DNA from 3 places in the Paenibacillus nicotianae genome. Region 2 is predicted to be linked to each of the others. Evidence: riboswitches for the same ligand, from Rfam matches in the RefSeq annotation. Region 2 holds a riboswitch; each other region holds the start of a gene.
The links. Region 2 has a riboswitch for S-adenosylmethionine ahead of ACFSGI_RS05645 (2-hydroxyacid dehydrogenase). Riboswitches for the same ligand answer to the same signal wherever they lie in the genome.
Positions count from the first base shown of each region.

Region 1: linked by a shared signal. The riboswitch ahead of metA (homoserine O-acetyltransferase MetA) and the one ahead of ACFSGI_RS05645 (2-hydroxyacid dehydrogenase) in region 2 are both predicted to bind S-adenosylmethionine.
Region 3: linked by a shared signal. The riboswitch ahead of ACFSGI_RS03980 (methionine ABC transporter ATP-binding protein) and the one ahead of ACFSGI_RS05645 (2-hydroxyacid dehydrogenase) in region 2 are both predicted to bind S-adenosylmethionine.

Region 1 covers NZ_JBHUGF010000010.1:2,494,074-2,504,847, forward strand. Annotated here, with positions in the region: gene ACFSGI_RS15125 (trans-sulfuration enzyme family protein) at 21-1,187, opposite strand; gene ACFSGI_RS15130 (aminotransferase class I/II-fold pyridoxal phosphate-dependent enzyme) at 1,194-2,384, opposite strand; gene metA (homoserine O-acetyltransferase MetA) at 2,432-3,373, opposite strand; SAM riboswitch class I at 3,512-3,645, opposite strand; gene corA (magnesium/cobalt transporter CorA) at 4,113-5,048, shown strand; gene ACFSGI_RS15145 (HAD-IA family hydrolase) at 5,220-8,003, opposite strand; gene ACFSGI_RS15150 (disulfide oxidoreductase) at 8,244-8,708, opposite strand; gene ACFSGI_RS15155 (DsbA family protein) at 8,713-9,456, opposite strand; gene ACFSGI_RS15160 (ROK family protein) at 9,446-10,348, opposite strand; gene ACFSGI_RS15165 (phosphodiester glycosidase family protein) at 10,471-10,774, opposite strand, start outside.
Region 2 covers NZ_JBHUGF010000010.1:302,159-312,932, reverse strand. Annotated here, with positions in the region: gene ACFSGI_RS05650 (FGGY-family carbohydrate kinase) at 1-685, opposite strand, end outside; gene ACFSGI_RS05645 (2-hydroxyacid dehydrogenase) at 657-1,685, opposite strand; SAM riboswitch class I at 1,944-2,035, opposite strand; gene ACFSGI_RS05640 (molybdopterin oxidoreductase family protein) at 2,260-4,311, shown strand; gene ACFSGI_RS05635 (LacI family DNA-binding transcriptional regulator) at 4,346-5,323, opposite strand; gene ACFSGI_RS05630 (glycoside hydrolase family 1 protein) at 5,465-6,901, opposite strand; gene ACFSGI_RS05625 (GGDEF domain-containing protein) at 6,973-8,070, opposite strand; gene ACFSGI_RS05620 (class I SAM-dependent DNA methyltransferase) at 8,167-8,961, opposite strand; gene ACFSGI_RS05615 (CvfB family protein) at 9,013-9,936, opposite strand; gene rsfS (ribosome silencing factor) at 9,933-10,280, opposite strand; gene yqeK (bis(5'-nucleosyl)-tetraphosphatase (symmetrical) YqeK) at 10,280-10,774, opposite strand, start outside.
Region 3 covers NZ_JBHUGF010000009.1:176,791-187,564, reverse strand. Annotated here, with positions in the region: gene ACFSGI_RS04005 (Cof-type HAD-IIB family hydrolase) at 18-770, shown strand; gene ACFSGI_RS04000 (DUF456 domain-containing protein) at 848-1,333, shown strand; gene ACFSGI_RS03995 (putative polysaccharide biosynthesis protein) at 1,470-3,089, shown strand; gene ACFSGI_RS03990 (thioredoxin family protein) at 3,103-3,459, shown strand; gene ACFSGI_RS03985 (COX15/CtaA family protein) at 3,699-4,646, shown strand; SAM riboswitch class I at 4,826-4,974, shown strand; gene ACFSGI_RS03980 (methionine ABC transporter ATP-binding protein) at 5,158-6,174, shown strand; gene ACFSGI_RS03975 (methionine ABC transporter permease) at 6,174-6,842, shown strand; gene ACFSGI_RS03970 (MetQ/NlpA family ABC transporter substrate-binding protein) at 6,991-7,824, shown strand; gene ybaK (Cys-tRNA(Pro) deacylase) at 7,931-8,440, opposite strand; gene ACFSGI_RS03960 (SDR family oxidoreductase) at 8,675-9,445, shown strand; gene ACFSGI_RS03955 (NifU family protein) at 9,614-9,859, opposite strand; gene ACFSGI_RS03950 (YuzB family protein) at 10,035-10,289, shown strand; gene ACFSGI_RS03945 (NAD(P)/FAD-dependent oxidoreductase) at 10,369-10,774, opposite strand, start outside.

The DNA of each region.
Region 1 (10,774 bases), 2.2 Mb from region 2:
TTTGAAGTCATAAGGATTTTCTAATCTTGCAAAGCTTGCTCTAAATCAGCAATAAGATCATCAATATCTTCCAAACCTACAGAAAAGCGCAATAGCCCATCAGTTATTCCACGTTCTTTGCGTACTCCTTCGCCCATAGCAGCATGAGACATCGTCGCTGGATACGATAAAATGCTCTCAACGGCTCCTAAACTTACAGCAACTAAAGGGATTTGAACACTATCCAGTACTTTTTTGGCACGTTCACCTGAACCTACATCAAACGAAAGCACAGAACCTGCTCCTGAAGATTGAGAAGCATGAATCGTTGCTCCTGGATGGCTTTCTAATCCTGGATAATAGACAGCTTCAATATCATTACGCTCATTCAACCATTGCGCTAGCTTGGCTGTACTTTTTTCAGAATGATTCATTCTTGCGGCAAGTGTCTTCATCCCACGAATCAATAACCAGCAATCTTGAGGACCTAGTACCGTTCCTAGTCCATTTTGTAAATGCTTGAGTTGAGCTCCAATCTCAGGTGTGCGGGCAACGGCAAGTCCTGCAAGCACATCGCTATGTCCACCTAAGAATTTGGTCGCACTATGAAGAACAATATCCACACCCATTTCAATCGGACGCTGATAATAAGGGGTCATAAACGTATTATCCACCATTGTCAGCAGATGATGTTCTTTTGCCCAAGCCGTTACAGCACCGATATCTGTAATTTTCAAGGTAGGGTTCGAAGGAGTCTCCATATAGACTGCTCTTGTATTCGGACGAAGTGCATTTTTCACCTGATCCAGATCAGTCATATCTACAAAACTGATCTCAATATTCATGCGATTCAATACAGTAGTCAAAAAACGATACGTTCCTCCATATACATCTTCAGTCACAATCACATGATCACCAGCAGACAGAATCAGAAATGCGGTCGAGATCGCTGCCATTCCTGAAGCAAAAGCATATCCTTTGGCTCCTCCTTCTAGCAAAGCAATATAATCTTCCAATGCTTGACGAGTTGGATTACCTGAACGACTATAATCATGGAGTGGCGGATTAGAGATATCTTCTTGATGAAAAGTAGATGCCTGATAGATCGGTACACTCGAAGCGCCTGTTGCTTTGTCAAAAGCAGCTCCAAAATGAATTAATTTGGTATCGATTTTGCGAGAAGAGGAATGATCTGAAGAGTAAGCCATATTCGATCACACTCCTTCTACTTCAATACGTGCAACTTCCAGCGCTTGATCTAGATCAGCAATCAGATCATCAATATGCTCAATACCGACAGAAAAGCGCAACAGACGATCATCGACACCGATCGCTTCACGAATCTCGGTTGGAATATCAGCATGTGTCTGTACCGTTGGATACGTCATTAATGATTCGACTCCGCCCAGACTTTCGGCAAAAGCAATTAATTTGATACTACGCAAAATCGGTTCAATATAACGAGCATCTTTCACTTTAAATGAAAAGATTCCTGTATTACCGCTGGATTGACGATTCTGCACATCATATCCCGGATGATCTGGCAATGCTGGATAGAACACTTCAGCAATCTGTGGATGATCTACCAAATGCTTCGCCATTGCAGTAGCGTTATATTCATGACGCTCCATCCGCAATGCCAATGTTTTCATTCCGCGCATTAATTGATACGAATCGGTCGGTGATAACACTGCACCGATTGAGTTATGCAAAAATGCCATTTCAGCAGACAATTCTTCTCCTTTGGTCATAATCAGACCTGCTAGCACATCATTATGTCCACCTAGATATTTGGTCGCACTATGGATCACAATATCTGCTCCCAATTCAATCGGACGCTGGAAAAAAGGAGTCAATAGCGTATTATCCACGATCGTTAGCAACTGGTGACTTTTCGCCCAGGTAGCTACAGCTTTGATATCGGTCACCATCATCAACGGATTAGTTGGGGTCTCAATAAATACAGCTTTGGTGTTCGGTTGAACTATTTTTTCTAATGCTTCTAGGTCATTGGTATCTACATAAGAAGCCGTTACTCCAAATTTGGATAAAATGCGTTCCAAAAGACGATATGTGCCACCATACAGATCAAGCGATACGACCAGATGATCTCCCTGACCGAACAGCGCAAAAATAGTCTGTAATGCAGCCATACCGGAACTACAGGCAAATCCTGCATCTGCTGATTCTAATGCTGCTGAAGCTTGTTCTAGTACGGCGCGAGTTGGATTGGTTGTACGAATATAATCAAAGCCTGTACTTTTACCAAGAGCGGGATGACGGAAGGCGGTTGATTGATAAATCGGGAAATTAATCGCCCCTGTTACCGGTTCATTAATCGAACCGATCTGTGCCAATTTGCTTTCAATGTTAAGAGTTCGTTCGCTTGAATGATGATCCGTCATACTATAATTCCTCCTCTGAAATAACAATCAATTGGGTTGATCTCAAATTAGATACTATAATTACCTACTTCAGCTTTGGCACTTTCCAAATCATATGGTGTTTCTTGGTATACATAATAGTTGAGCCAGTTGGAAAATAATAAATTCGCATGAGCACGCCAGGTAGAAGGTGGTGTGCGAGTAGGATCATTATTTGGAAAATAATTTTTCGGCGGTGCAACATCCATTCCTTTCGCAATATCACGTTCATATTCCCATTTCAGTGACAAGGGATCGTATTCAGAATGCCCTGTTACAAAAATCTGACTGCCATCTTTGGTTGCAGCTAGATATACTCCTGCTTCTTCTGATTCTGATAAAATCTCCAATTCAGGAATTTTCGCAATATCTTCATGACGTACTTCGGTATGACGGGAATGAGGAGCAAAGTATAACTCATCAAATCCTCGTAGCAATTTTACGTTTTCTTTATTTAATGTATGTGGAAATACACCAAAACATTTTTCAGGTAAATCAACTTTGGGAACACCGAAATGATGGTACAGTCCTGCTTGTGAAGCCCAACAGATATGCATTGTTGAAGTAACATTTTTTTTACTCCAATCAAAAATCCCTTGAATCTCTTCCCAGTAGTTCACATCTTCAAAGTCCATCGTTTCTACAGGAGCGCCTGTGACGACCAGACCATCGAATCGTAGATGTTTGACTTCTTCAAATGTTTTATAAAATAAGTTCAAATATTCTGTTGATGTGTTTTTAGATGTATGGGATTGTGCATGTAACAAATAAATATCAATTTGAAGCGGGCTATTTCCCAGCAGACGTAGCAACTGCGTTTCTGTTGTTTCTTTTGTAGGCATTAAATTTAATATAGCAATCCGCAATGGACGAATATCCTGTTGAAATGCTTGACTGTCATCCATTACGAAAATATTTTCCCCAGTTAATACTTCTTTGGCAGGTAAACTATCTGGAATCTTGATTGGCATGTTTGTTCACTCCTTGAATGTGTATATTTTTTTATCATTTCAGGAGAAAGATTCATTAAGAGCATATACAAAAATGACCTTTCTCCTGATACTTGAGAAAGGTCATTTGCGATATGTTCGCGTATATAATAGACGCCTCTCTCATCTGTCAGCAGATATTAAGTCTAGGATGATCCATCAACTTATATCTCTGCAAGAATTAGCACCGTGCGGTTATACCGCCGGTTGCCGGGTTTCATCGGGCTAGTCCCTCCACCTGCTCTTGATAAGATTTGCTTATTCAATTTAAAATAACATGATTTGATACTTTTCTTATACCATAATTTATACTATTCTACTGTCTGCCGTCAAGTGCTGTGAAAAATGAGTGGGATCAAACCGATAAATAAGTTGTTGGTAACTGTATTGGTTGATTAAAAAAAGAGGTTTCTTATTTAAGCTTGAAAGGCTCTCAAGACCACGTTATACTTAACAAGTATTTGACGTTTTTTCATGGTTTTCATAAATATCTAAATCACAAAGAGGTGAATTTCAAAATGGAAGGCGACCCGAGGCCCAGTTGGCAGCAGGACGGATGGACAAATTGCAGGAAACAAACGACAACCATAGGGCACTGGAGTAACGCGCCATTATTGAAAAATCTTCTCCGTTTTTTCATAAATTATAGCGAAGCTTTGTAAACAGGTGTGCGGTTGCCGCTTCTTTCCCTGCTCATTTCATAATAAAGGGGTAGAACACAATGAAAGTTCGGCACGTTAATGCTGGAGCATTCACTCCAGTAGAAAATATTACCGACACACTGGTAGCACCTGAAGAAGGATTTTACTGGATCGATGCAGATTTGGAAGATTTGATAGAACTACAACCATTATTTATGCTTCATGATCTAGCTGTAGAAGATTGCTTGAGTGAAGAAGAACAACGTCCTAAGATCGAAATTTATGAAAGTCATTATTTTATTGTAGTGAACAGTATTCGTTTTGATAACGAAGAGATTTTTTTGCGTGCCCTGAATATTTTTCTAGGACGGCATTATATTATTACTGTCACCAAGCAGAAAATTAATGAATTGCGTGTACTCAAACCGATTCTATGGGAAGAGGAAGTTAGCCGCGCTGATAAATTTATGTATCTGTTAATTGACCTTGTTGTTGATAATTACTTCGCTGTAGGTGACCGGATCGAAGATCAAATCGAACTACTGGAAGAAAATATATTGATGCATACTAAAAAATCACATTTGAATGAAATTATTGGTTTGCGTGGCGAGATTTTATGGCTCAAACGTGTACTTGGCCCTCAGCGTGAAGTGATCAATACATTGAATAAAAAAGATCTTCGTCTGATCGATGATCAATTGCAAAAATATTTCAGTGACGTTTATGAGAATGCGGTAAAAGTATCCGAGATGTTTGATACGTTCCGCGATCTGATGGGTAACTTACGAGAAGCTTACCAGTCCAGTATCTCTAATCGTGCGAATGAAATTATGCGTGTTTTTACAGCAATCACAACGATATTTATGCCGTTGACTGTGATTACAGGTATTTATGGAATGAACTTTGAAGATATGCCCGAATTGCATTGGCGCTTCGGTTACCCGTTGGTCATCGGAATTATGATCACGTTAGGTCTAACTATGTTTTTCACTTTCCGCAAAAAAGATTGGATCTGAAACGATTAAAGCTGCCCTTATTCATCGTCATTAGATGAACAAGGACAGCTTTTTTTGATTGGTGACTTAGCGAGTTGGTCGCGCTTATGATACCAAGCGCTAGTTGTAAGATATTTTGCTGCACGAAAATCATTTTCCATTTGACTTGGTCGCGCTTATGATGCCAAGCGCTTAAGGAAGTTGCATCCAGCGGATCATGGTTTCTAGGTTTAGTCCATCTAAGCCGGGCACTGTAAAGTGAGCGCTATCGATTCGGGATAGAGAACTTACAGCGATTGTTTTCATCCCGATTTGACGAGCCGATTGAATCGACTCGGTAGAATCTTCGATAACCATTGTATGATAAGGATGAATATTTACGGAATTCGCTGCTTTGATAAATATTTCAGGATCAGGCTTGCTGAACTCTACATCATCCGATGTAATGATTCGGTTGAAGTACTGTCGTACTCCTAATTTCTCTACAACTTCTTCTGCATCGGTACGGTGAGATGCCAATACTACAGCAATGTTATGATCAGCAAAATGTTGAAGTAAATCATTTACGCCTGGCAACAATTCTGCGGATTCAATCGTTTCCGATTCTTCATCAATCACCGGAATTACGACACCTTCCAAGCCGAACACAATCGCACAAAGATCACGATTATTTGCTTCAAGCGGTTGTGTCATTGCTACTACATATTCTTGTCCATAATGCTCTATCGTCAACGGTTCCCCGCGAACAAGACTATACGTTGTTTTGTTGCCTTCTACATTCACATTTACAAGACGATCTTGGAATTGTACCCGGAAGGAGTACTCTGTCCAGCTTGGTGGTAACTTCGGTTCAAAATGCAGGCGACCATCATATTGACGCATTCCTGCAAATCCACCAATAATCGTTAGCCAGCTACCTGCCATCGAAGCCGCATGGATACCGTCTTTGACGTTGCCATGAATATCATCCAGATCCATACGTGCTGATTCGATAAAGAAATTATAAGCATGATCCATATTGCCAAGTTCTGCTGCAATAATCGCATGAATCGCTGCTGATAATGAAGAATCATGTGTCGTCAATGGCTCATAGTACGCATAGTTTTTTACTTTTTCTAGCTTGGTGAATTTCTCCCCTAGCAAATAAAATGCTAGAATCAGATCGGCTTGCTTAATTACTTGCTGACGATAAATGACTAATGGATGATAATGCAAAAGCAATGGATAATTTTCAGCCGGTGTACTGTCAAAATCCCATACGCCTTTATCCAGAAACGAATCATCTTGACCGATCAGTCCATTCTGACGATGGATATAGATTTCATCCGCAGCACGTGCCCAATCTGCAATTTCTTCCTCGGTTAGTCCCATTACACTGTGCATAGCAAGATAAGAATCTGGAGTCAATTCTTCCCACTGTGTTAATTCATGAACAGTAAATTCTAATGCATCTTTGACCATAATATTCGTATACGTATTGTTGTTCACAATCGCGGTATACTCATCAGGGCCGGTAACTCCATTAATACAGAATCCTTTGCCTGTAATCCAATTTCCTACTGATAAGAAGAATCTTGAAATCTCGATCAACATCTCTAGACCTTTGGTTTGCAAAAAGTCTTGATCGCCTGTTGCTTCTACGTATTGAATAATAGCATGAGCTACATCGGCATTAATATGAAACTGAGCGGTTCCCCCTGGATAATAAGCAGAAGCTTCTTCTCCGTTGATTGTCCGCCACGGGAATAGAGCGCCTTCGGCTGCCATTTCTACTGCGCGTTCTCTTGCTTTTGGCAATGTATAATAACGGTATTCCAACAGACGTAACGCTAACTCGGGCTTAGTATACAAAAAGAATGGTAACATATAAGTTTCTGTATCCCAGAAATAATGTCCTTCATACCCTTCTCCTGTAATTCCTTTAGCACTAATATTCGTTTTGCCATCGCGACCGACCGATTGGAATAATTGATACGCATTGTATCGTAATCCTTGCTGTAACAGTTCATCGCCTTCCACATTTACATCGGCAATTTCCCAGAACTCATCTAAATATTCCTTTTGCTTCGCTGTTAAAGTATCCCAGCCATTCGCTTTCACATCTTTTAATGTAGATTGTGCCAAAATCAGCAAGTCTTCTACTTCATAATCTTTCGAAGAATAATACACAATTGATTTATCCAGTGTGATCGATTGTCCTTCTTTTACATGCATTGTGAAATGCTTGGCGATTCGCTCATCTTCTATTGCTGTGTCTAACGTATGCTTGTAATCTAATACATGATCTGCTCCACATAGTAAATGAAATTCTGTTTCTGTCGTACGTTGCTCTAGAGCCATAAACGTATTTTCTTCATACGACTGAACCGTATGTAATACTTGCCCTCCAAAAGCCGATCCTGCTCGTGGATCATCTGCTGATATTTCATTGGTCACTTTACCATTTAATGCAGAGACCAGTTTAATTTCACCTGTGAAATTAACAGGTTTAACAGTATAACGAACCATCGCTACATGCTTATTATCAAATGAAATCAAGCGCTGTGTATCTACTTGTACTTGTTTACCTGTTCCACTTTCCCATACTACATGACGAGACAGAACCCCATGTTGCATATCCAAAATGCGTTCGTATTCGATCACACGCCCGCTCAATAAATTAAATTGTTCGCCATCGATAAATAACTCGATAATTTTGCTGTCGGTGACATTGAGCATCGTCTGACGTTTACGTGCATAACCAAAAGCTTCTTCTCCATACGTAATATCTGCTGAATCGTAAAATCCATTTAAATACGTACCGTTCAGTGCATTAATACCTGCACCTTCTAATCCTTCTTCAAAATGTCCACGCATTCCCAAATATCCATTAGCAACTGTAAAAATAGTTTCTCCTCTACGATTATGGATAGGGTCAAACGAAGATTCTCGAATCGACCACGGCTCTACTTCATATATTGAATTGCCTTCTCTCATTCGATATTCCTCCATTTTTATCTAGTTATTGAACAGTATTCTCTTACTATAGTTAACCGTTAAACCTGCTCATTACATCAAATAGATCAAAATTGATTCAAAATAGCTATTTCTTTCAAGCCATATTGTACCCACATCCCGTTTATATTTTTCAGAGCAGACTTATAAAAAAAGTCTTCTTTTCAACAATAGATGCTAAAAAGAAGACAAGGTACTGATATCAATCAACGGTATGGCTATTTATTCTGTTTCTTCATCTTCATAAGCAATTGCATCTGCTGCACGACTACCTCTCCATAACAACAAAGCAATCAAGATAAAAGCGATTAACGCCATAAAAGGAATCGTAATAAAACCAAACCATTCAAAATAAGGCTTATTACAAGGAACCCCTGTTGTACATGGTAAAATTCTGCTCAAAGCTGGAATATGTTGCTCTGCATAATGGTAAATGGCTACACATGCACCAAGAATCACGAGCGGCATCGAATATCTAACAATACGACGATCATTATGATAAGCAGCAATCCCAAGCAAAATCACCTGCGGATACATAAAAATACGCTGATACCAGCATAATTTACAAGGTTCCAGTAGCATTACATCACTCAAATACAGACTTCCACCAGTAGCTACAATAGCTACTATCCATGCTAGAAATAAATAGTATCGCGCTAAAAAAGATGGAGACGATTCTGTATTCATCGTATTAGCCCTCCGATCCAGCTTCTGTTTTGGCTTTCTCGATCGCTGCTTTGAGTGCGGTATAATCTCCAAGATCTCCTGTATATTCGACTCCATTAATATAGATCGACGGCGTACCTGGAAGATTTAATTCTTTTCCTTTATCATATTGAGCTTGTACTTGTTTGGCATACGTTTTATTTTCTATATCTTGACGAAGCTTGGTCGTATCGATCGACGCATCTGCTTTTTTAGCCAAATCAACCAGAAAATCGGTAGTTGCCCATTCTGTATTTTCATCGCCTTGATTAGTATAAATAGTGTCAAAATATTTCCAGAACGCTTCATTATTTTGGTGATACACCGACTCTACTGCCAAAGCTGCTGTCGTAGAATCAGGGCCCAAAAATGGGAAGTTCATAAAGTACATGGCTGCTGTACCATTGGAAATATAATCTTTTTGAATTTGGGGCACAATGATTTCATTGAACTGCTTACAAATCGGGCATTTGAAATCGCCAAATTCTACAATTTTGACAGGAGCTGTTGTTTCACCTTTAACTGGAAGCTGACTGTAATCAAACGTAGTCGCTTCGGCTGTTTTGTTATTCGGTACAAAAATAATAAGTAATACGATAACTGCAATCACAGCTACTGTTCCAATAATTAGATTACGCATTAACTTCTTTTGACGTAATGCTTCTTTTTGTTTGTACTCTTGCTGTTGCTGTCTTTTAATTGCGGGATTTACTTTTTTCTTATTCGCCATTGGTTGCACCTTTTTCTCCAGACCATGCTAGATCTGCTAACGCAAGCGCTCCACATAATCCAGCATTATCGCCCAATTGTGGAGGAACGATAAATTGGTCAATCTGTTCATTTAAGCTAGGATGCTGTACATAACCAGCCAACAGCTTTTGTAATTTTTCACGAATCAGCGGGAATAATTGCTCTTGCTTCATTACACCGCCACCCATGACTATTTTTTGTGGGGATAAAATCAGTACATAGTTCATTAACGCTTGTGCCAGATAGTAAGCTTCCATTTCCCATGCAGGATGTTCTGGAGTCAGCTCAGAACCTTTGACTTGCCAGCGTTTTTCTATCGCAGGGCCGGCTGCTACGCCTTCCAGACAATCGCCATGATAAGGACAGAATCCTTCAAAATGATCATCAGGATGACGACGAACCAAAATATGTCCCATTTCTGGATGAGATAATCCATGTAGCATTTTGCCAGCTACTACAGCGCCAGCACCAATACCTGTACCTACCGTAATATAAATACAGCTATCTAATCCTTGCGCCGCTCCCCATTTATGTTCCCCCAACGCCGCTCCATTCACATCGGTATCAAAACCAATCGGTACATCAAAATGCTCTTTCATATGTCCTACAATATTGTATTGTCCCCAATGTGGCTTCGGTGTAGTCGTTATGTATCCATACGTTGGGCTGCCTTTAATCGGATCAATCGGTCCAAAAGAACCGATACCGATCGCTTCTACTTCTTTACCTTCAAAAAAAGAAATTACATTTTTCATCGTAATCTCAGGCGTTTCGGTAGGGAAACTTACTCTTTCTAAAATCTCTCCATCCTCTGTACCAATCCCGCATACAAATTTAGTACCGCCTGCTTCAATAGCCCCTAATTTTTTCATAAATGATATATCTCCTTTGAGTTATCCTGTATGGATAGATTAGTATTCCCCTAAATTATTGCAGAGATGCTCCATATTGATCATATATGATATTGAAGTCGAAATGATGTCGACACGAGCACTTATGAACCGCTTGCACCAAAAATCAACGTATTGCTTAGTAATCGTCCGGGTGGTGTAATCATGCGTCCATTAGCATACATCCCCGATGAAGCGCCTCCATCTAAGTTCATCGCTTGCTTCGCGCCCAGCCTCTGCATAATAGCTGCCCATTGCTTCATTGTTGCTCCAGGAACAGTTGCAATCATAACTGAACCATCTGCCATAATCGCAATACCACTACGCGCACCGGCATCGGTCAAAATTTTAGGATCTTGAAATCCTTCTTCCACTGCATTCAAAGCGATATTGCTGTCTTTCACCAGT
Region 2 (10,774 bases):
CGACAGGCAAGTTCAATTCTGCTGCTACACCAGGTAGTAATGTTCCGAGCACGCTACCTGAAGGTACTAATGAAGGTAATACTGTCGGTTCAATGCCAAATGTATGACACATGTCTGTAGACCAGTCATTATGCTCTACATCATAGAGAAGAGTCTCACATGCTTGAGACGGTTCGTAACTTAGCACACCACTAAGCGCATAAGTGACCCAATCGCTAATACTGGTAAAGCGATTCAATCGTTGATACTGCTGTAGATGACGCTCACGTAATCCGACTAACTTCATTGCTGAAAATAAAGCAGACGGCGTTCTGCCTGTAATCGGATAAATAGAAGGTTGATCACTATATCGTTCTTCCCACTCTCGGCCGCGGTTATCAATATTCGGCAATCCAAGATAAGATTCACCGGCTTCATCGACCAGTACAATACCTTGACGCTGGCTTGTTGAAGTGACAGCGAGAATATGAATATCTGGAACGTTAGATAATGCTAACTTCGCAAGTCCAGCGATCTGTTCCCATAAGACTTCCGGTATAAAGTGACGTGCATCTGGATAAAGATCATCATTATGATACAAAATATCAGCTCGTTCAATCGATAATACATTACCGTTGATATCCACAACAGCTACACGAGCATTACCGGTACCGATATCAAAGACTAGATACGCTTGTTGTGTCATTGTTAATATCCTCCAAAATCGCTTTATTGTAGAGCACTTTCACTGCGGTGTCATGATGCTCAAACCAATCTATAACTGCTGTATTCATAATTTCTACATGATGGTCTTCGACTTCATACGTTGCACCTGCCAAATGTGGAATCGCCAAAACATTAGGCAATGAAATGAGTTCATAATCTTTAGGAAGCGGTGGCTCTTGATCAAATACGTCTATAATCGCTCCACGAATTTGATTCTGCTGTAACTGTTCAACTAATGCATCATGATCTACTACTACTGAACGTGCTGTATTTACAAAAATCGCATCATGTTTCATCGATTGCAATAATTCTGTGCCGATCAATCCTTTGGTATCTTCAGTTACAGGTAAATGAATAGATACAATATCGCTTGTAGCAAATAACTCGGCTAACGATACTTTTTGATCACGCGGGTCAGGGCTGGTTACATATGGATCGTAATAACGAATATCGCAAGGGAAGCTACGTAAAATACCTGCTGTACGCTGAGCTACCGCGCCAAAACCAACCATGCCTACTGTTTTGCCAGCCAGTTCATTACCTTTAAATTTGAGATAAGCAGTTAAGCTACCACTTTGCCATTCTCCTGCTTCTAACCATTGACTGGATGGAATAATACTGCGTAAAAAGGTAATCAGACTGCCAACTACCATTTCAGCTACAGCTTGTGCATTACGTGCAGGTGTATAGAAAACAGGAATACGACGATCTGTAGCAACAGGTACATTTACATTGGAAGGCGTGCCCCGGCAGACACCGATAAATTGAAGCTTAGGAACTGCTTGGATTACTTTTTCAGTAATTTGATCTAATTCTGCGATAATTGCATCTGCTTCAGTTTCTTGTAATAACGAGATTAATTCGTCTTCTTGATAAGCTTGTCCATGATCTTTCCAGCAACGGTAAATAACTTCTCCAAACGTATCTGCTAGTTGTTGACGACCTTGCTCATGATAAGGGGCTGTAATTAATATTTTCATTATTCAATCTCCTTTGGTACACTTAGGTGCAGTGTTATTTAAGTGAAGCTTTAAAGTAAGAAAGTAACATGGTAGAGAGAGTTCTTTGTTTGCTAGCGATAGCGGTATGATTGTAAGTGTTAAGATTTTACATAGACTCTATTCGGTATACTGAAAAAATACAAAAACCTCTTTCCCATATCAAGGAAAGAGGTTAGCTATCTATTCATTATGCTATTCAAATAATCCGAACAGAATAATGCAATAATTGATCCTGCTTTCCTATCTCCCAAGCGATTCAAGCTTGCTGGAATTGGCACGTTTTTGCCGAGGTTTCGTAGGGCCAGTCCCTCCACCTCTCTGGATAGAAAATTCAATGTATGTAGTTGTCAAAAAAGCTTGCAAATCCATATCAGACACGATAAGGTATAAAACATCTAAATTTGTCGAATACGAAATAATTTTCTTTATTCTAATTAAACCTAGTAAAAAAGTCAACATTAAATCTAAAATTTGATTTATGATAGTTTATAACGTATTCAAAGCCTATTTCTGCCCTCATTACAGTATTGGTATTACGAAAGGAGCATGATATATGTCTACTTATATTGATCAACAAGATGGAATATTCCCTTCTGTCTGCTCGCTGGATTGTCCTGATCAGTGCGGACTGCTTGTGCATAAAGAAAAAGGTAAAATCATCAAAATTGCTGGAGATCCTAACCATCCAGTTACCAAAGGCAACATTTGTAACAAAGTTCGTAATATGACAGAACGTATTTATGATACCAAGCGCCTGACTACTCCACTCAAACGAATCGGAGCCAAAGGTGAAGGTCTTTTTGAGCCTATTTCATGGGAAGAAGCTATCACCACGATTACTTCAAAATGGAAAACGTTAATATCTACTTCCGGCCCTGAAAGTATTCTTCCATATAGCTTTTATGGCAATATGGGCAATCTGTCCGCAGAAGGCATGGATCGCCGCTTTTTCCATCGTATGGGTGCAAGCCTACTCGAACGGACAATTTGTACAGCCGCCGGTTCAGCCGGTTATAAATACACAATGGGTGGCAGTATTGGTACTGATCCTGAAGATACAGTAGATACACAGTTATTTATTTTCTGGGGGATTAATGCTGTCAGCACTAATATGCATCAGGTGACTTTAGCTCAACAAGCTCGCAAAAAAGGTGCTAAAGTGATTGTGATCGATGTGCATAAAAATCAAACAGGACGATCGGCGGATTGGTTTATTCCGATTTTGCCAGGAACAGATAGTGCACTAGCTCTAGGAATGATGCATATTTTATTTGCTGAAAATAAAGTAAACGAAGATTTTATGAAGCAATATACAGTAGGACATGAACAATTGCGTGAGCATGTGAAGCAATATGATCCTGCAACCGTATCAACGATTACAGGCGTACCTGTAGATGATCTATATCAATTGACTCGTATGTATGGAGATGCTAGCCCTGCTCTGATTCGGATCGGAAATGGTCTACAACATCATGACAATGGCGGTATGAATGTACGGACGATTGCCTGTCTACCTGCTATTACAGGACAATGGCTAGTACGTGGCGGTGGTGCTATCAAGTCTAATACATTTCAGCTCACCTTTAATGAAGAAGCACTACAACGTCCAGATTTGTTAGCTAATCGTAATACCCGTTCTTTCAATATGAATCAATTGGGGCGTGTGTTGTTGGAAGAGGCTGAACCTGTACAATCGCTATATGTATACAATTCTAATCCAGCCGTTGTCACTCCAGAAGCGACACTTGTAAGACAAGGATTAGCACGAGACGATTTGTTTACAGTGGTACATGATCTCTTTTTAACCGAAACTGCTAAATACGCAGATATCGTGTTGCCAGCAACATCTGCTTTTGAAAATACAGATTTCTACGCTTCGTACTGGCATCATTATATGCAGATTCAACAACCGGTTGTCGCTCCTTATGGCGAAAGTAAATCCAATACCGAGGTATTCCGTTTATTAGCTACAGCGATGGGTTATGAAGACCAGGCATTACAAGATAGCGATGAACAGCTTATTCGTCAGGCGCTAGATAATCCTGCTAATCCTGCACTCAAAAATATTACGTATGATTCACTGATCGAGCATCAATATGTCAAAGCAGACCGTCCCTATATATTCCCGGATCGTCTCCCTACACCAAGTGGCAAAATCGAACTGTATTCAGCCGATATGGAGCGTGATGGATTACCACCATTGCCTACTTATACACCGCTTCATGAACAAGGTAACCATCCTTATATTTTTGTACCGGGGCCTAATCATAATTTTTTAAATTCCACCTTTTCGAATAATGCCAAGCATATCGGTCTTGAAAAAACACCGAAGTTATTTATGAATACGGTGGATGCACAGAATGCCGGTATTGAAGATGGCGACTGGGTAACTGTCTGGAATGAGCGCGGTTCTTGCGAATTGCTTGCTACGGTAGGTGAGCATGTATTGCCAGGTGTTGTAGTGAGCCAGGGGCTATGGGCAGACACTGACAATCAGCAAGCGACCCATCTGGTCAATGCACTCACTTCAGATCGCTTAGCAGATATGGGCGGTGGTGCGACATTCTTTTCCGGTCGTGTCGATGTGATCAAGAAATCGAGTTAGTATTTAATAAATTGTACAACTATCATCATCGTTTTTAGACACTTTTTCGTTCAATTAATGTATAAGGAATAAGTCGTTTCACTGGCATGATAGTAGAATCCAGACTGCGTTCATAAAATAAAGAGAACGCTTGTCTACCGATTTCTTGTAAATTTTGATCAATCGTTGTCAGTTGTAATCCAGCAGAGATCGGTTGGTTATCATAACCAATAATCGCTAACTGTTCTGGAATACGTAATCCATATTGACGTGCGCCTAACATAACGCCTGCGGCGGCTTCATCGCCTGTTACGATTAATGCAGAAGGCGGAGATTCCATAGCAGCAATCTGCTTGGCGATCTGTTCTCCATCACTCATATGGATACAATCTGGAAAAATCCAATCTTGATACACTTCAAGCCCTGCGGCATGGAGTGTATTTTGGTATGCACGAAACCGCTCCTGACTGCTTGCACTTGTTTTGCGACCGATACAGTAACCGATGCGGGTGTATCCACGATCTAATAAATACTGAATTCCTCTACAAAAAGCACCATAATGATCGGTATACACAGCAGACAGATTGGATTCTTCTGTATATTCGCAGACAACTATCGGGCCTGATTCACTATATGATTGTAATTCTGCCCACGGTAAAACACGCGAACATGCAATTACTCCATCCACCTGTCTTGTACTGAGCATATGTAGATATTCTCGCTCTTGATCTGGATTATACGAAGTCTGACACAGCAATACATGGTAACCATATTGATATGCTTCTTCCATTACACCTGCAATAATGGCATGGTAATACGGATGATGACTAAACGGTAAAATCAAACCAACCGTTTTGGTTTTGCCACGAATTAGATTAATAGCTTGTGAATTAGGAGTATAGCTATTTTGCTCGATTACCTGTTGCACTCGTTCCCGTTTATCGGCTTTAACATAAGGATGATTATTGAGCACTCTAGATACTGTAGACACCGAGACTCCTGCTTGTTTAGCAATTTGTTTGATATTGACCATACGTCATTCCTTTCTTCTTATAATCGATCTTGAATCATTACTTCTATCATAGCTCAAAAACAGTATAAACGATAAACAACCGCCTTTTCTCTTGAACATGCTATCCAAGAAAAGGCGGTTGTTTTATATCCCTTTGTTACCTTATAGTTGTTCTCCGTTACTTTCTATCACCTGTTGATACCAATAGTAACTTTTTTTCGGAATACGACGCATATCTTTTTCACTATCTTCATCACGATTGATATAAACAAAGCCATAACGTTTCTGATAACCATTCAACCAGCTTAACAAATCGGTAAATGACCAGCTACAATAGCCGATCAGATCCACGCCGTCAGCAATGGCTTCACGACATTGTTCTAGATGAGAACGCAAATAATCAATCCGATAATCATCTTGAATACTTCCATCTGCTTCTAACTTATCAAATTCACCTAATCCATTTTCGGTAATAAAGACAGGCAGTCCATAACGGCTCGTAATACGACGTAATCCTATCCGCAAGCCGATTGGATCAATAGCCCAGTCCCAGTTAGACGTTTCTAAATGAGTATTAGGCGTTGTTTTGTATAGACCTGGTCTTCCTGTATCTTCATTGCTTCCTTTTTGTCCGGTGGTATTCATTTTGCCTTCAGCTACCCCATCTATCGGATTAAATTCATACGTAATCGTCTGATAATAATTAACACCGACAAAATCAGGAATCCCTTTAGTCAATAATTCAATATCGCCTTCTTCAAAAGTTGGTGCCAGACCATGCTCTTCCAGATAACGAAGAGCTACCTGTGGATAATGACCGAGACAATACGTATCCAACCACCAGTTATTTTGAAATTCTTCTGCATTCTCATACGCCAGCATATCACGAGGCTGACTGCTAGCTGGATACGAAGGAGAATAGGCAAAGCTAGGTCCTATTTTACCGTTTGGTACATATTTACGGAATGATTCAATCGCTTTGGCGTTTGCTAGAAAAGCAATATGATTCGCTTCGTAAAAACGTTTGCGATCATGTACACCTGGTGGATGCATGGCTGTAATAAACGCATGGTTAGAATTATAATTTTGCTCATTAAGCGATACCCAGTACTTCACTCGATCTCCATAACGTTTATACAATGTAATACAATATTGATTGAAATCTTCAATCATTTCTCTAGATTCCCAAGCACCGTATTCATCTGCTAGTGCTTGTGGAGCATCCCAATGATATAACGTTAATACCGGTTCAATCTGGTTCGCTAGCAATTCATCGATTAATTGATCGTAAAAAACCAAACCTGCTTCATTCACTTCACCTTTACCCTGCGGATAAATACGTGGCCAACTAATCGAAAAACGGTATGCTTTAAGACCTTGCTTTGCCATCAGAGCAATATCTTCTTTGTAGCGGTGATAATGATCTACAGCTACATCTCCATTGGTTCCTTTGAACGTTTTGCCCGGAATTTTGGTAAAAGAATCCCACATCGAAGGTCCTTTACCATCTTCGTTCCAAGCACCTTCTACTTGATATGCTGCGGAAGCTGATCCCCATAGAAAATCAGCTGGGAATGCTTTTTTGTGTTCATGATGCATTTGTACTCCTCCTTCAAGCGAATTGATGCTTTTATGATAAAGTATGAAATGCATTTCAGATCAAGCACTGTTTATAATAAAGGTTCAGCTATCTTCACTTGATTCCGTCCAGCCGACTTGGCTATATATAATGCTCGATCTGCTTGTTCAAACATGTTTTCAGGCTTATCTTGCGGATAACAACTAACACCTATCGATATCGTAATACGAATGATCTGTCCATCCTCTAATAGAAAAGGGTGATCTTCGATCTTTTTACGAATCGATTCTGCTATATTTAACGTTTTTTCTATTCCACAGTCATTCAAAATAGCTGCAAATTCTTCTCCACCTTTGCGAGCACAATGATCACTCGAACGCATGGTGTCTTTCAACAACTGAGCAACTTGAATTAGTACAGTATCTCCATCTAAATGTCCATACGTATCATTAACATGCTTAAAGTGGTCAATATCCAAAATAAGTAGACCAAAAGGTTGTGGATAATGCACTAGATTGATCGTTTTTTGTTCAAACATTTTTTCAAATGCTCTTGGATTATGAAGCCCTGTCAAAAAATCGAGATTGGCTGCTTCACTCATTAATACCAATACATCATCGGTACGTTTCATATAACGAAGTAAATAATAAACAAACAATACTCCGGGAATATAAAAAGTTGCAAATAATGCAATAATCAAAAACGATTTTTCTCCAAGCACAGAAATAACAGATAATGCGTATACCGCTAAAATGCCTACCATCATACGTATCCAGTAAGATAACTTTAGCTCTTTTCCTTTTTTCATAAACAATCCTGTAATCAAAAATGTAAATATCGCATTAAAAAATCCGATAAATGAACTAAAATTGATCGGGTCTATCAAAAACAGTCGATATACGCCAATAATTACAGCGGTCAGCAAACTGCTTAATGCTCCACCAAAATAAAAAGATAATATAATAGCCACCTGACGAAGATCCAGTACAATCATAGGTGACAAATGGAATGAAAAATATTTGGTTAATGTAATACCAATGATTCCAGCAAATACACCGGATAGTAATTTGATATAAAATGACTGAATATCGATTCTTTTACTCAGCCATTTTAAAATTAAATTACCAAAAAAGAGTGTAGTCGTCAGAAAGGTAAGGTTGTTTAGAAGCGATTGAACAATAGTCAGCATCTCAAAATCCTCATCTGTGAATTTGTAAAACAGTACATATTTGGTATATCAAAAAAAAGCTCCCTATATTGGGAGCTTCTATTAAATCATATCATATTATTTAATGGCTACAAAGAACAATCTAGCTGCATCTTCGCCAGCTTCTACCCATTCAAAATCAGCATAACAATGCACATCTCGAAAACCGGCTTTGATTAATTCTGTTATCAACCATTCTGGATCATACGAACGCTGAACATGGGTTTCTTCAAAACGCTCATATAACGCATTACGCTCTTCCCCTGTGCGGGCAAAGATCGTTAAATGATGTTCGATCTCGGTACGAACTTGATCATATTCACATGTCCATAAATACGAAACAGCACGCTCATCTAACATAAACGGTTGCTCTTCATCATAACGGCGTAGGGTTTGTGGATGATGCACATCAAATACAAACGTACCACCTGACTTGAGTCCTTTATACGTCGATTGGAATGTATCTACGATATATTCAGGTTCTGTTAAATAATTCAGACAATCGCAAAATGAAATCACACTATCCACCGGTTCAGGCAACATCCAATGCGTCATATTTTGACATACCCAGTTTACACTACCATTTTGAAAAAGACGGTGTCCTTGCGGAGTCGATTCTAGCTTGTCTTTCGCAACAGATAACATATCTGATGACAGATCGATTCCTGTTACTTGAAAGCCTGCATTGACAAGCGGAATCGTAATACTACCAGTTCCACAGCCAAGTTCTGCCACCGTACGAGGCATACCATATTTGTCCCAGACTTCACGTACAAAGCGTAGCCAGTCCGGGTAAGGCATATCTGCCATTAATTCATCATATACATAAGCAAACTTCCGGTACGACAATACGCTAACCGTCCTTCCGTACATCTGCAATATCGATTACAGAATGATCAATTCACACTACAAAGTCGCTAGTACTTAGGATTGCTTTTCTTCCTCAGATGAAGTCGATTGTGCAGAATCTGCTGGCTTCACTAGCATTGTCCAGTTTTCTTTCTGCTCTACAATACCTTCACGCATCAATTTACCAAGGGCACGTTTGAAAGCAGACTTACTAATGCCAAAACGTTGTTTGATAATATCAGGTGTTGTTGTATCCGAATAAGGCATTGCTCCATCAGGACGTTCATGTAAGAAAGCAAGTAAGCGCTCTGCATCTTGATCACGACCTACTTCTTTACGAGGAATCATAGATAGATTCACACGTCCATCTTCACGAACTTGTGTTACACGTACGTTGACTTTTTCACCGAGGCGAAGCATCCGACTGCGCTCGCTTTGATGAATCATACCCAATGCACCAAATCCAAGTACGCCACCTTCAACAATCACAAATGTTCCCATCTGCAACGGACGATAGACTTGTGCATCTAACCAGAGGTTCACCCAGGATTCAGGAGCGTGAAAAGTATGCTCCATAAATTCAAGCTCACCTGCTAATTTGGCACGTAGACGACCTTGACGATCATGCTCCATCATCACATACACTTCATCGCCTACTTGCGGACGAAGTTCTTTGAGTTCAGGCATCTCGCTCAGTGGCAATAACAATTGACGACCTAGTCCCATTTCAAGAAAAGCACCAAGACGTGGATGTAGATCTGCTACTGTTAGCTTCGCCATTCCACCTAGTGTCAAAAATGGTTTTTTCATCGTTGCTGCCAAACGATCTTCGGTATCATGGAAAATAAAGACTTCGATATGATCGCCTATTTTAATTTTTTTGGTGATTTCACTGTAATGAAGCAATACATCGTTTTCTCCATCGGATAGAAAAAAACCATACGGCGATACTTCACGCACCAATTCAAGCGTTAATACTGTACCGGATTCAAAACTCATACGTTCTCCATCACTTTAGCATCTGACCACAGACGCTCGATGTTATAGTATTCACGCTCATCACGATGGAAAATGTGAACGACTACATCGCCAAGATCCATCAGTACCCAACGAGCTGCATTTACACCTTCCATACCACGAATCTCTGCTTTAGCATCATGCATTACTTTACGGATTTCACTTGCAATCGCTTGTACTTGTGTATCCGAGTTACCATGACAGATTACAAAATAATCAGCAATCATCGATACACCACGTAGATCTAGTGCTACCAGATTGCTTGCTTTTTTACTTTCGGCTGCTTCTACAGCAAGTTGCAATAATTGTTCAGGATTCAATTTCATTAAAGTTCCCCCTCGAGTTGTAGCTGTTTGACCAAATCGTTGCGAGATAAAACTGTTAACGGAAAAATGATCTGACGTTTGGCAACCAATAACTGAATTGTTGAATCAAACCCAGCCACCAATCCAGCTTCAAGACTATGCTCGGCTAGACTACGGATATGATCGACTCCTGGAAAATCACGTCCAGGCTCTATATAATCAGCCAAACAAATCACTTTTTCCAATACAGTCATACCGACACGTCCAGACGTATGATAACGAATCGCATTCAATATTTCTTCATCGTCTACACCGTATTCTGTCTGCGCCGTATATGCTCCCACTTCAGCATGCCATAACGGCTTGTCATACAATAATAATTCATCATTTAACGCTTGTTCGCGTAATACTTGTTCTTGACGTTCAGTGCTCCAATATTTCGCTACATCATGCAAAATTGCAGCAATCTCTGCTTTGACCGGATCGGCGCCATATCGTTTGGCAAGTACAATCGC
Region 3 (10,774 bases), on a different contig from region 2:
AGGGACGATATGACAAAATGACAACACGTAAATATAAGTTACTCGCTTTAGATATGGATGGAACATTATTAAATGATAATCATGAGATTACACTGGAAACGATTAAATGGATTAATAAAGCGATGGATGAAGGTATCCATGTATGTCTATCTACAGGACGCGCAGCTCATAGTGCAATGCCATATGCCGAGCAATTAGGCTTAGATACTCCGATGGTAACTGTAAATGGTAGTGAGGTCTGGAAAGCTCCTCATGAGCTTCATCGCCGTACACTGGTTGATCCTGATCTGATTCGTCAAATGTATGAATTAGCTATTGAAAAAGATGTCTGGTTCTGGGCATATACAGTAAAAGGTCTGCATAATCGTGATAACTGGTTAGAAGAAGGTACAGACCTTACAAGTATTGAATGGCTCAAATTCGGCTACAATACAGAAAACGATGAACTTCGTTACCAGATTTTGATGGCATTACAGGATATGGGCGGACTTGAGATTTCCAACTCGTCTCCACATAATCTGGAGATCAATCCACTCGGTATTAACAAAGCGGCTGGTATTCAAGAAGTGTGTCAGTTGCTCAATATCGATATGTCTGAAGTGGTTGCTGTAGGTGATAGCTTAAACGATTTAGCCGTTATTCAAGCAGTAGGTCTAGGCGTAGCAATGGGCAATGCTCAAGAACCTGTAAAAGAATCAGCAGATCTAGTCGTAGGTTCTAATAATGATGATGGTATTGTCGAAGTGATTCGCGATTATATCCTTGTCTAAAAAAAATTATGCAACGCGTTAAGCTTTCTTCGAGTATATATGTATAGAAAGATTACTGGGAGGAGTGAACCCTACCGATGGAAATTCTCGGTTGGAGCTTAGTCATTATTTTATTTATTGTCGGTATTGCAGGTGCTATCTATCCTGTATTGCCGGGCGCGTTAGCTATTTACTTTGGCTTTTTCGTGTACGGATGGTTTTTCTCATTCGCTGAATATAATGTATTTTTCTGGATTATTCAGACATTGATTGTAATTGTACTGTTTGTTGCAGATTACATTGTCGGTGCGTATGGAACCAAAAAGTTCGGCGGAACCAAGCTCACCGTTATTTTATCGACGATCGGCTTGATTATAGGGCCATTTGTAATTCCTGCGTTTGGTCTAATCTTAGGCCCGTTGATCGGTGCAATTCTTGGTGAATTGATTTCAGGTAAAGATTTTCAACAATCGCTCAAAGCTGCCTGGGGTACGATGCTTGGATTATTCACCAGCATGGTAGTCAAGATTATTTTGCAAATCGCGATGATCGTTATTTTCTTTATCTGGATTTTTGTATTTTAAAAAATAACCCGCATTGCTTAGATGACTATAGGTTGTCTATAATAGAGGTTGTTGAAAAAGCCCAAGACCGGAAGGCATTTCAGCCTTCCGGTTTTTTGGTATGGTTGAGATCGGGCGTGAGAAAAGGGGAACCGTTTTGTCTAAAACAGAGTCATTTGTTAGAGGAACCGTCATATTAGCGGCTGCTGCTTTAATTGCACGCGTGCTAGGTTTGGTACAACGTGTACCGTTAGAGCATATGTTAGGTGTAACAGGGAATGCATCGTTTACAGTAGCTAATAATTTGTATTTGATGTTATTGGCAGTAGCAACAGCAGGTATTCCAAGTACACTGAGTAAAATGGTATCTGAACGTTATGCACTAGGTAGACCGGCAGAAGCACAACGTATTTACTTTGCAGCGTTGTTATTTGCAGGTGTGATTGGTGTGATTATGACAGTAGGTTTGTATATTTTTGCACCATTTTTTGCTGTGTATAGCTCCAAAGTGCCTGAAGCGATTTTAGCTATTCGAGCTATTGCTCCGTCTTTATTACTGTTTCCGATGATTGCGATGATGCGCGGTTATTTTCAAGGACGTAACTTAATGATTGCAGGCGGTATTTCTCAAATTGTGGAGCAGATTGCACGTGTGTTTACCGCTATTTTGCTAGCTTATATTATTTTACAATTAGGGTATGGCGGGGTCGAAGCTTCTGCCGGTGCTTCTTTTGGTAGTGTGCTTGGTAGTATAGGTGCATTTGCGGTCATGATCTACTATGCTTTCAAAATGCGTAAACAAGATCAATTAGAAGGTATCGATGCTAGATCAGACAAAGATCATGCAGTCATTCCATTAACACAAATTTATGGGGATATTTTTAAATTATCGATTCCTATTGTGCTATCGTCATTAACGATTCCAGCCGTTTATTTTATCGATAGTATATTGGTCAAACCTTTATTAATTGGACAATTAGGCGATGCTATGGCTACCAATGTGTTAGCAATTTTGGGAGCTAGAGCACAAAGTGTAGCAGGGATTCCACCGATTCTGGCTATTGCACTGAGTCAATCGCTAATTCCAATTATTTCGGCTGCGTTTGCTAGTCGCAAAATGGAACATTTGAAAAATCAAATTACTTTAGCGTTGCGAATTTCTGTACTTACCGGTGTTCCGATCGTATTAATTTTCAGTACAGCAGCATATTCGGTCAATGGATTATTATTTAGTACGCAAGAAGGAGCAGGTATTATTGCTGCTTTAACGCTGGGTACGATTTTCCAGATTACTATGATGACGACCAATTCGATGTTAATCGGGATTAACAAAGCGAATTTATCGATGGTGCATGTCATGATTGGTATCGTTGTTAAATTAATAGCTAGTTTTGCTTTAGCTCCGTTTATTGGAATCTACGGCATTATTGCAGGAACCGCATTATGTTTTATTACGATTACATGGATGAATATTCGTTCTTTACGCCACATTGTGACTTTCTCTGTGTTAGGCAACCGTTGGATCGGATTTATAGTGACAGTGGTCGTACTAGGTGGTATCGGTCTATTACTGAATCAAGTCGGTATTGTATTAACAGCTTATATGAATGATCGGGTTGCATTTTTTATCGGTTGTTGTATGGTAGGAATAGCGATATTATTGGTATATCCTGTTATGCTTGTTCTGCTAAAAGTGGTTCGAGCGAATGAACTGGATTCATATCCAAAAGTATTGCGTAAAGTTTTCCGTCCATTAATGCGTCTACAAAAGAATTAGGAGGAATAGCACAATGCAACTTATTAATAGTAAAGAAGATTTCACTGCCGTTACTCACTCTTCGCAGTTAACAGTCGCTGTATTCAAAGCAGACTGGTGTGGAGATTGCCGATATATTGATCCATTTATGCCTGAAGTAGAAAGTCAGTATGCAGATCGTCTAACGCTTGTAGAGGTAGATGTGGAAGCAACAGGTGATGTGAGTCAAGAACAGAACATTCTCGGTATTCCAAGCTTTGTCGCTTATGCGAACGGCAAAGAATTAGTACGCTTCGTGAATAAAGCACGCAAATCTCGCGAAGAAATCGAGCAGTTTTTGGATCGCGCTGTGGCTGTCTATCAGACGTTGACTACATCAACAGTGGAATAAAAAGAATGTATATATAAATGCTTACTAACCACCTGTTTTTATAAAGGGTGGTTTTTTACTATGTAAAATATCATTTGTTTGTTGACACGGTTCTGTCATAATACAAGGATTGATCATTTTTTGTCACAATCCAGTGGTTCCGTCTATTTTGCAATCAGGTATACTAAAGTAGGACATAAATATTGTGTAACTATCATATAAAATAGCGGGTGATTCTCTAAATGGCAAGAAAGTTCAGAATAACAACTACACATCTAAAATGGTTGAGCTTTGTCACCTGTGTTGTTATGTTTTTGGCAACAATGGGGGGACTTGTAGTAACCAAATCAGGTTCAGGACTCGGTTGCGGAACAGAATGGCCATTATGCCATGGTAAATTTGTACCTGCGTATACGATTGCTTCACTGATCGAGTATTCGCATCGAGCGATTAGTGCTCTAGCAGGATTCACAGCATTATTTTCTTTTATTGGTTTTATCTTTTTTAATAAGCATCGTGAACTTAAAGTATATGCATCGTTAACCTTACTATTTGTGTTAGTACAAGCAGCTATGGGTGCATTGGCTGTTGTATTTTCGCAATCTGCTCCAATTATGGCCTTACATTTCGGATTTGCAATGATTGCTTTTGCTAGTTCGTCGATGATGGCACTTGGTGCAAGGCGGATGGATCAGCAAAAAGGAGATTTACCGATTCCAGATGAACCACCGGTGAGTAAAGGGATGCGTAATCTGACATGGTTCGCAACGATCTATACGTACATGGTGGTGTATACAGGAGCCTTTGTAACGCATACCAGTTCTAGAGGTGGGTGTTCAGGTGTATTACTATGTAATGGTTCAATTTTACCGGAATTATCTGGTGGAGTAGCTATTGCATTTCTTCATCGCGTAGCAGCATATAGTTTGTTAATCGTGATTGCAGTATTAGCGCACTATGCGTACCGTCGTCATCCGTATAATCCAGGTATTCGTAAGTTAGGTGTAACTGCAATTGTATTTATTATTATGCAGATTCTGAGCGGTATGTTGAATATTGTAACGATGAAAATCCCTGAATGGTATTTCTTCTCCAGTATGTTGCATACGTTGTTGATTCAGATTTTGTTCGGTGTGTTATGTTATATGAGTGTACGAGTATGGCAATTAAGTCGTGGTACACGTGGCAAATTAGGACAAAATGTATAGTAGTAGCACCATGTGGTAGAGCTTCAAAAAGGGAATACACACCAAATTATTAGTGTCTTATGAACAAATGATGAAGAATTTCTAATTTCCTTAGGAAATATTCATTTTTGCTTTGACAAAGAGTGTGAAGTTCACTATACTGAGAAAAGATTTTCATTTTCATTCGAATTTTTCATATTTTCTTATCGAGAGTGGTGGAGGGACTGGCCCGATGAAACCCGGCAACCGATTTTGGAACAACTCATAGGTAGTTTTCCAAAATGTCATGGTGCTAATTCCTTCAAAATGGCGTGTGCAGTTCGTACATAGCGATTTTGGCAGATGAGAAGGAAGTATCTCTAATAATAGAGAACCCTTTTCTGCGAAAGGGTTCTTTTTTTGTATAAAGAAGAGAGAAGCGAATACCGACATATATGATAACGAGAATATATCCGACTTATTCGATGGCTTATATATGATTAATGTAATATGAGTATAGGAATGATGAAATAGAAGGAAGGAGCACCTATCTGTGATTGAATTAAAAAGTATTACCAAAACGTATGGTAAAGGGAAAAATCTAAGCCCTGCGTTAAGTGGTATAGATTTGAAAATAGAAAAAGGCGAGATTTTCGGCGTTATTGGTCATTCTGGTGCAGGTAAAAGTACATTGATTCGATGTATTAATTTACTAGAACGTCCAACATCCGGTGAAGTATGGATCGATGGTGTCGAGATGACCAAGCTGAACAAAGCACGTTTACAAGCAAGACGACGCAAAATAGGAATGATTTTTCAACATTTTAATCTATTATCTTCAGCGACAGTATACGAGAATATCGCTTTTCCTTTGCGCTTAGTCAAAACACCTGAACGCAAAATCAAAGAAAAAGTGAAAGAACTGCTAGCTCTTGTTGGACTGGAACAACATGCAAGTAAATATCCTGCTCAATTGTCAGGCGGGCAAAAACAGCGTGTCGGTATTGCTCGGTCGCTAGCGAGTGACCCTGATGTATTGCTCTGTGATGAAGCAACATCTGCTCTTGATCCTCAGACCACGAATTCGATTCTGAAATTGCTAGTCGATATCAATGAGCGCTTTAATTTAACGATTATTTTAATCACCCATGAAATGCATGTGATTCAGAGTATTTGCGATAAAGTAGCTGTTATTCATCGGGGTGGTATTGTAGAACAAGGTGCAGTAACGAATGTTTTTTTGAAGCCACAGCATGAAGTCACACGCGATTTTATTTTAAATGAGTCCAATAATGCTGAACTGCTAACTACTTCATGGACAGCACCAAATGTTCCTAATTCATTGACTGTCAAAGTGTCTTTCTTAGGAGATAAAACGTACGAATCGATTCTGTCGCAAACGGTACGTCAAACAGGAGTAGATTTCGCTATTTTGCAAGGAACGATTTCAACATTGAAAAATGTACCTTATGGACAGTTGATAGTTCGCTTTGAAGGAACAGAAGGAGACATTACGCGTACAATCGATGGATTGACCGCTGAAGGTCTTGATGTGGAGGTGATCAACTGATGGGTGAATTAGATTTTTCACAAATTGATTGGAATGAATTCGGGACAGCGACCTTAGATACACTCAAAATGGTAGGAGCTTCTGGATTGTTTACATTAATTTTAGGATTACCTTTAGGAATTTTGTTATTTATTACAGGGCGTTCTACTGTAGCTTGGGTTCGTTATTTCTATGCAGTTATCGCATTTATCGTTAATATTTTGCGTTCGGTTCCATTTATTATTCTGATCGTAGCCATATTGCCATTAACGCAAATTCTAGTAGGAACAACGATTGGTGTACTTGGAACGATACCACCATTAGTAATAGCCGCCGCACCATTTTTTGCTAGATTAGTAGAAACCGCACTTCGTGAAGTTGATCGTGGTGTGATTGAAGCAGCAAATGCTATGGGAGCTTCGTTGTGGCAGATTATCACGCGCGTTCTTGTACGTGAAGCGATGCCAGGACTACTTGCAGGCTTGACCGTTACTGTTGTTGCGCTAGTGTCGAATACAGCGATGGCTGGGATGATCGGCGCAGGAGGACTGGGAACGCTTGCGATTAACTATGGTTATTACCGTTATGATACAGCGATCATGTTAGTTGCTGTCGTCATCATGGTGATTATTGTACAAATTCTACAAATGCTTGGTGATCGTCTAGTTGTTCATTTTTCTAGAAGATAAGAATCAAGCTAGATTATAAAATACTGAACAGGTCATAAATAAAGGTTAGTAATTCTGCTGAGTATATCTAGCTTTATGTGCCATAAAAATATTCAGCGTCTTTATATATTAGCTTAAATATCAAAAAACAAACAAAGGGGTAGAGAAGATGAAAAAATGGACTTTGATTTTGCTAAGTATTATGTTGGTTGCGATCGTATCGGCTTGCGGTAATAAAGCAGCAGACAACACAGCAGCAACAGGAACAACAGAAGGCGGAGCAGAAACAGTGACATTGAAAGTAGGCGCAACAGCAGTACCTCACGCTGAAATCTTAAAGCATATTCAACCTGCACTTGCTAAAGAAGGCGTTAATTTACAAGTCGTCGAATTTACAGATTATATTCAACCTAACGTTCAATTGAACGGTAAACAGTTAGATGCGAACTACTTCCAAACATTGCCTTACCTTGAAGAGCAAAACAAATCTCGTAGTATGACGTTAAAAGCTGTACAACCTGTACACATCGAGCCTTTTGGAGCTTATTCTACAAAATATAAATCTATCGATGAATTGCCAGACGGTGCAAATATCGCTATTCCTAACGAAGTATCTAACGGAGCACGCGCTTTGATTTTGCTTGCTAACAATGGATTGATTGAATTGAAAGACAAAACAAATATCACTTCTTCTGTAAAAGACATTACAGCTAATCCTAAAAACTTTAAATTTACACCGATGGATGCTGCTTTTATCACTAGACAATTGGATCAAGTAGACTTGGGTATGATTAACATGAACTATGTATTAGAAGCTAAAATCGATCCTAAATCTGCATTGTTGACAGAAACAAGTAGCGCACCTTATGCGAACTACCTGGTCACTCGCGAAGACAACCAAAATGATCCAGCTATCGAAAAATTGAAAAAAGCTTTAACATCTGATGATGTTAAAAAATTCATCGAAGATACGTACAATGGTGCTGTAATCCCTGCATTTTAATTAAAACGTAATTACTGAATTTATTTCAAGAGGGCATGACTTTTTTATAAGTCATGCCCTTTTTAGGTGTTTACTTTTTATTCGGCATTATTAAAAATTCATAGTTTTATATTGTATTGGCACGATTTTCTCCAATGATAACATCATGAACGAGAGGTGTATGTATAGCACGAGTCACCTCTATAAGATCCTGTGGAGCAAGTTCTACTTGCATCCCTATTTTGCCTGCGCTGACAATCATCGTTTCAAGGATCATCGCTTCTTCATCGATAAAAGTAGGATACAATTTCTTCATGCCGATAGGAGAACAGCCTCCTCGAATATAACCTGTCCATTTCTGCAATTCATTTACAGGTAGCATATCTAGTTTCTTTTCTCCCGCTGCTTTGGCTGCTTTTTTAAGATCTAATTCGGCGCCTACTGGAATCACAAAAATAAATAAGTTATCTTTACTTTGGATCACTAATGTTTTGAATACCATTTCAGGTGGTTTATTAATTTTAGCGGCAACGGCGTTACCATGAATTTTGCCATCTTTATTGTCGTATTCGATAATCTCATATGAAATATTGGCTTTGTCTAAAATGCGCATCGCATTGGTTTTGCTAGTATTCATCGAATATACCTCCTTCTACCAAACAGCGTAATATATCTATTATAAACTATCTTTTTGCTGTTCGTATTCCTAGTTGCGGTGTTGTTTGATGATCCTTTTGACATCTATAGGTCAAGGTCTGTACACTAGATAAGAATAAGTATCATCCAAAAGTGACAATACAAACGTATTATAGGATAGAAGTGAAATATAAGTAGAAGATATGCGATAGCATTGTTTAGAGGAGGAACTTTTTTGGATCGGAAAATTGCCCTGATTACAGGCAGTGCCAAAGGATTAGGAAAAATGACGGCGCTTACGCTAGCGAGTCAAGGCTGTGATATTGCTCTAAATTATATGAATAGTCATGAAGAGGCTGTACGTCTACAATCTCGTATTGAAAATATGGGGGTACGTTGTATCGCTGTACAAGCAGATATTTCTATTGAAGAAGATATAGACCGGCTTGTAGACGAGGTAGAACAGCAACTAGGCGGTATTGATATTCTTGTAAATAATGCAGGCCCTTTTATCCGGGAACGCCGTTTATTCGCTGATTATGAGCGTGCAGAGATTATGTCTTTGATGCAAGGTAATCTTATTGGAGCGATGTTATTAGACCATCGTGTATTACCTCATATGCGCCAGCAGAAATGGGGACGCATTATTCATTTTGGATTTGGACATGCGGCTGAATCCAGATCCTGGCCTCAGCGTGCAGTCTATGCGGCAGCCAAAGTAGGATTGGTTTCGTTTACCAAAACGTTGGCTGTAGAAGAAGCGGAAAATGCGATTACGATTAATATGATCTGTCCTGGAGATATTCGGGGAGACAACAAAGAAAAGCGGATAGCTGATGTGCTTGATCTGAGTGATGATGAAACGCCGCGTGGTCGTCCCGGAAGTGGAGAAGATATATCGCGCGTGATTTCTTACCTATGTCATTCCGATTCTGACTTTATTACAGGCAATATTATGGACATCTCGGGTGGGCTTGATCCGATTCGTCCTTATATTAAAGGATAGATTGAAAGCGAGCGTATCTAGGCTGTAGAGTACATCTATAATCTGAACTTGGATATTAAAAACAACAGTCACCAACAAAAAAAGCGTCCTGTTCCCCGAAGGAAACAAGACGCTTTTTGTTATGCCACGAAGGCAATCTATGATTACCTCTGTATAGAAAAGTCTGAATTAGAATACTTGGACAACCTCTTGCACACCTTCAACTTCTTCGAAAAGGGCGCGCTCGATACCAGCTTTAAGCGTGATTGTTGAACTTGGGCAACTACCGCAAGCTCCCATCAACTTAAGCTTAACGATACCATCCTCAACGTCTACTAATTCAACGTCGCCGCCATCGCGTTGCAAGAATGGACGCAATTTGTCCAGAACTTCCAATACTTCATCGTACATTTCTACTTGTACACTTTCACTCATATTGTTCAACTCCTTTCGTAACTATATTATAGTATAAATACACCAAAATTTCAGCATTTACGCAATGATTTTTATACTCATTTCAAATTTCTTTCTAAAAATGACAATATAGGTGCATATTCAGACACATTTTAGTGTATGATGTTCAAGGTACAACGATTGGAGGAATACACATATGAGACCGATTATAGAGTTTTGCCAGAGCAATATGCATACCGGCACAGATCAGGTAATGAAGAAATTAGAAGCAGATCCTGACTATGATATTATAGAATACGGTTGTCTGGGCAATTGTGGTCAATGTTATGCTATGCCTTATGCTTTAGTGAACGGAGAAATCGTGGCATCGGAAGATGCAGAGACACTATATACGTTAATTTTAGAAAAGGTTAATGAAGCTGATGCTTGGGCTGATCTCGATTTAGATTGAGATCAGCTTTTTTTTGTGGAACAAGCAACAACATAATCATAACGATCTATATCAAGCAGGGACAACTGAAAAAGTAATCCTAGCCGAAATGATGTTTGGACATCCAGAGCACGCCACTTTTCAGGAGACGAGGCACTTTACCGGTAACTGAACTTTTGCCACCGAATCCAAATCCTGTACCGAAGCCTGATTTTTTACCTAAAGCACCCAAAGTACCTTTAAGTTTGAGTGGTTGTACTTTTGGTTGTTCACCTTTCCAACCTGCTACAATTACATTCGCAATCTGCTCCGCTTGGGCTTCTGCCGCTTGTGCACTAGCTGCGAAAGGAAGAGAAGCACAATCTCCGCATACAAATACTTCAGGACGACCTGGAATACGATACAAATCATCCAGAATCACACGTCCAGAGTTATCTTGATTGACATTCAATTCATCGATCAATGGAACAGGACGAATACCTGCTGTCCAGACCGTTACATCTGCA